DNA from 2 places in the Candidatus Pelagibacter sp. PS_02 genome. Region 2 is predicted to be linked to the other one. Evidence: riboswitches for the same ligand, from Rfam matches in the RefSeq annotation. Region 2 holds a riboswitch; the other holds the start of a gene.
What was found. A riboswitch is a leader RNA that binds a small molecule or an ion and turns the genes downstream of it on or off. The one in region 2 is predicted to bind glycine.

Region 1 (2,212 bases), 150 kb from region 2:
GCACTAAAAGCATTTGGGTCTATAATTATTTCTATATGAAGATTATTATTTTTTAAAATTATTGCTGATGGATCATTGGCCTCTCCTCTATGACCAATATATTTATCTTTATTTTTTAAAGATGATTTATTACTATCTTTTAATATTGTTAAAGAGCCATTATCAATTTTAAAGCCTGTAATATTATGCCATTCAAAATTTTCTAGAGGAAAATATTTTTCTAAAAAGTCTCTTCCATATTTTATAACCATTTCTCCTCTTAAAGGATCGTATCTTTGAGTGGCACTATCCTCAGATTGCTCGATTACATCTGTACCATACAAACTGTCATATAAACTCATCCATCTAGCATTAGCGGCATTCAGTGCATACCTTTCGTTCATGATTGGAACTACTAATTGAGGTCCAGCAATACTAGTTATTTCTTCATCAACATTATTTGTTTTGATCTTAAAATCAGGGCCCACTTCTTTTAAATAATCAATTTCTTTTAAAAATTTTTTATACTCCTCTAGATTGATTTCATTACCTTTATTAGCAATATGCCAATCGTCTATTTTTTTTTGTAAATCTTCTCTTATTTTTAATAGCTCTTTATTTTTTGGGGCTAGCTCATGAACTACTTGGTCGAAGCCTTCCCAGAATTTTTCAGAAGAAATATTTGTATCTTTAAGCAACTCTTCATTAACGAAGTTAAGCAATTTATTAGAAACTGATAGATTGTGTATTTTTGTATATTGTTCTTTCATAGCACCCATTTTACCCCATCTGTATTTTTGCCTGAGAGTTTTGCTCCTTCGGCGAGATAAATCTCTTTCCAGAGTGTTATGTTTGTTATCGGTCCATTTGCCTGAGAGTTTCCGGGGTGGTTGCTCCTTCGGCGCTATTATTTAATAGTCTCTCCCGATATCAATTAAGAGTACCTTTTAATAGAATTATGTCAAATATAAATTATTTAAAACATTTTATTGCCTTTTTTCTTAATTAATTAATAATTAAACAATCATATGAAAAATTATTTAAATTTTGAAACAGATATTAAAAATTTAGAGATAGAAATAGACAAACTTAAAGACCCTTATAATCAAGATGGTCTTTCGGAAGTAGATACCAAAAAAATATCTGAGTCTCAAAAAGAGATAGATAATAAGCTACAAGAGATTTACTCTAACTTAGATCCCTGGCAAACTACTCTAGTTGCAAGACATGAAGATAGACCTAAAGCAAAATTTTTTATTGATAATTTATTTGAAGATTTTATCCCATTGTCAGGTGATAGATATTATGGAGAAGACAAATCTGTATTAGCAGGATTTGCAAAATTTGATGAAAAATCTGTCTTAGTTATTGGTCAAGAAAAAGGGGACAGCCTTGAAAGTAGAATTGAAAGAAATTTTGGAATGATGAGACCTGAGGGTTACAGAAAAACAATTAGATTAATGAAATTAGCAAATAAATTTAACATTCCGATAATTTCTTTTATAGACACACCCGGAGCTTACCCTGGTGTAGGGGCGGAAGAAAGAGGTCAAGCAGAGGCAATTGCAAAATCAATTGAGTGTTGCATGTCTTTAAACGTCCCAACTCTTGCAATTGTTATTGGAGAAGGTGGATCAGGAGGGGCAATAGCACTTGCTTCATCTAACAAGGTAATCATGTTAGAAAATGCAATTTACTCAGTAATATCTCCAGAGGGCTGTGCCACCATTTTATGGAGAGACCCCAAAAGAACTTTAGAAGCAGCAAAAGCTATGAAATTGTCTTCAAAAGACCTTTTAGAACTAAAAGTAATTGATGAAATTATTTCAGAGCCAATTGGTGGTGCCCACAGAGATAGAGACCTAATATTAGATAACGTAAGAAAATCGATTGAAAAAAATTTGAATGAATTTTTTAACATGAGTGGAGAAGAAATTTTTAATCATAGAAAAAATAAATTTTTAACTATTGGAAGATCTAAAGGTTTCGTAAATCAATTAGACGATCTAAGTACACTCAGCATGAAAGAAAATAAGGTTAATTTATTTATTAAAAACTTCTTTAAATCAAAGTTAAATTTAGCAGTTTTATTTGGAGTAATAGTTTTATTGGGCTATTTTATATTTTCTTTATAAGGCCCCACAACAGTTTTTAAACTTTTTACCTGTAGCTTCACATTTCTCATTTCTTGAAATTTTTTCATTTTTTCTTTTTATTAGTAAACATTTTGGAT
Region 2 (2,212 bases):
GATATCCCAAAATAGGTGTTGTTATTTCAGCAGACTTAGATCGAGTAGGTCAATTGACACCAGGCACTATTATAAATTTTAAGGAAGTAAGTCTTGAAGAAGCTCAGAATATATTTAAAGCATATACAGAAGATACAAATAAATATTTAAATGAATGTAATTAATAAAATTCCAGGTCCTATATTAGTTTTTATGGGAGCTTGCTGCTTAAGCTTTGGAGGCTTAATTGTTAAATCATTTGAAGGATCAACATTATGGCAAATATTATTTTGGAGATCTTTATTTTTTTCGCTTACAGTCTTACTTTTTTTAATAATTACTTATAAAAAAAAATTATTTAAAGCGTTTTACGATTCAGGTTTACCAGGACTTATTGGCGGAGTTATTTTATCATTTGGTTTTTGTGGGTACGTCTTTGCGATGTATAATACAACTGTTGCCAATACTAATTTTATTATTTCGACGCAAATACTCTTTTTAGCAATATTTGGTTATTTATTTTTAAAAGAAACAATTTCATCTATTACTTTAGCTTCAATTATTTTAGCAATTACGGGTGTCCTATTAATGGTAGGTAATTCTTTATCACCAGGAGAGATGTCTGGAAACTTAGCGGCTTTTAGCATGCCAATTACATTTGCAGTCTTAATTATAATTGTTAGAAAATTTCCTACAGTTGACATGGTGCCAGCTCAATTTATAGCTGGTGTGAGTTCATGCTTTATTGGATTTTTATTATCTGAGAAGCTTATGATTTCTTCACATGATATATTTTTAGGTTTTACAGCAGGTTTTTTTCAAGTAGGATTTGGTTTTATATTTATAACTATGGGTGCACGTAGTACACCATCTGCAATGGTTGGTATAATCATGTTATCCGAATCTGTGTTGGGGCCAATGTGGGCCTTTTTATTTGCAGCTGAACGACCTTCTTTATTTACTTTAATCGGAGGAGGAGTAATTCTTTTTGCAGTATTATTGCAATTTTACTCACTACTTTTTTCAAATAAAAAAGAAAAAATTATTAATTGACTCTGTTACATATCTGGTAGATTATTCTTATATACGGGAGAGACTACAAACAATCGTAGCGCCGAAGGAGCAACCACCCAGGAATCTCTCAGGCAAAAGGACCGTAACATATTAACTCTGGAAAGAGATTAAGTTCTCGCCGACGGAATAAAACTCTCAGGCAAACATACAGATGGGTACAGTAAGTTAATATGGATATTTTAAAAACCGCACTTTACAGTTTACATCAAAAGCATGGAGCTAAGTTTGTTCCATTTGCTGGGTATCAAATGCCAATTCAATATTCTAAAGGAATTATTGAGGAACACAAAAGTACAAGAGAAAATGCAGGTATTTTTGATGTGTCCCATATGGGTCAGTTATTCATTAAAGGAGATGATAAGTTGGCAAAAGATCTTGAAAAAATTTTTCCAGCTGAATTGAGTAAGGCTAAATTAAATCAATCCAAATATAGTTTTTTAATGAATGATGAAGCAGGAATTTATGATGATTTAATTATCACAAAAGTTGAAGGTGGTTTTAACATTGTATTAAATGCTGCTTGTAAGAGTACAGATTTTAAACTTTTAACTAAATTGTTAGAAGATAAGTATGAAATGATTTTAAGTGAAGAGCTATCGCTTATAGCAATTCAAGGCCCTAAAGCAGTCCAAATACTAGAAAAGATAATCAATGGAGTATCAGATCTAAAATTTATGAATGGTGATACGTTTAATTATCTTAAAGAGGATATTTATATCACAAGATCAGGTTATACCGGTGAAGATGGATTTGAGATATCTATCAAAAATGAGAACGCAGAAGCGTTTGTGCAAAAACTCATAGATGAAGGGGCTAATTTAATTGGATTAGGTGCCAGAGATACCTTGAGACTAGAGGCGGGACTTTGTTTGTATGGTCATGACATGGATATTAATAAAAGCCCAGTAGAAGCAAATTTAAAATGGGCGATATCAAAAAATAGAATTCTTGAGGGTGGGTTTATTGGATGTGAAAAAATTAAATCTCAAATCGAGAAAGGAGTAAACAAAATCCGCGTAGGTATTAAGCCAGAAGGAAGAATTATAGCCCGTGAAAAAACTTCAATATTTAGTGAGGATGATAAAAATATTGGGGAAATTACAAGTGGAACTTTTGGACCCAGCGTTCAGGCCCCAGTTGCAATGGGTTATGTAGAAAA

Region 1: it holds a riboswitch for glycine, as region 2 does, so the genes downstream of both, AC5SL4_RS00540 (malate synthase G) here and gcvT (glycine cleavage system aminomethyltransferase GcvT) in region 2, are expected to answer to the same signal.

Annotation. Positions count from the first base shown of each region.
Region 1 is NZ_CM182079.1:100,380-102,591, forward strand. Features, by position in the region: gene AC5SL4_RS00540 (malate synthase G) at 1-758, opposite strand, end outside; glycine riboswitch at 829-916, opposite strand; gene AC5SL4_RS00545 (acetyl-CoA carboxylase carboxyltransferase subunit alpha) at 1,008-2,114, shown strand; gene secA (preprotein translocase subunit SecA) at 2,109-2,212, opposite strand, start outside.
Region 2 is NZ_CM182079.1:254,932-257,143, forward strand. Features, by position in the region: gene AC5SL4_RS01370 (5-oxoprolinase subunit C family protein) at 1-164, shown strand, start outside; gene AC5SL4_RS01375 (DMT family transporter) at 151-1,032, shown strand; glycine riboswitch at 1,057-1,146, shown strand; gene gcvT (glycine cleavage system aminomethyltransferase GcvT) at 1,224-2,212, shown strand, end outside.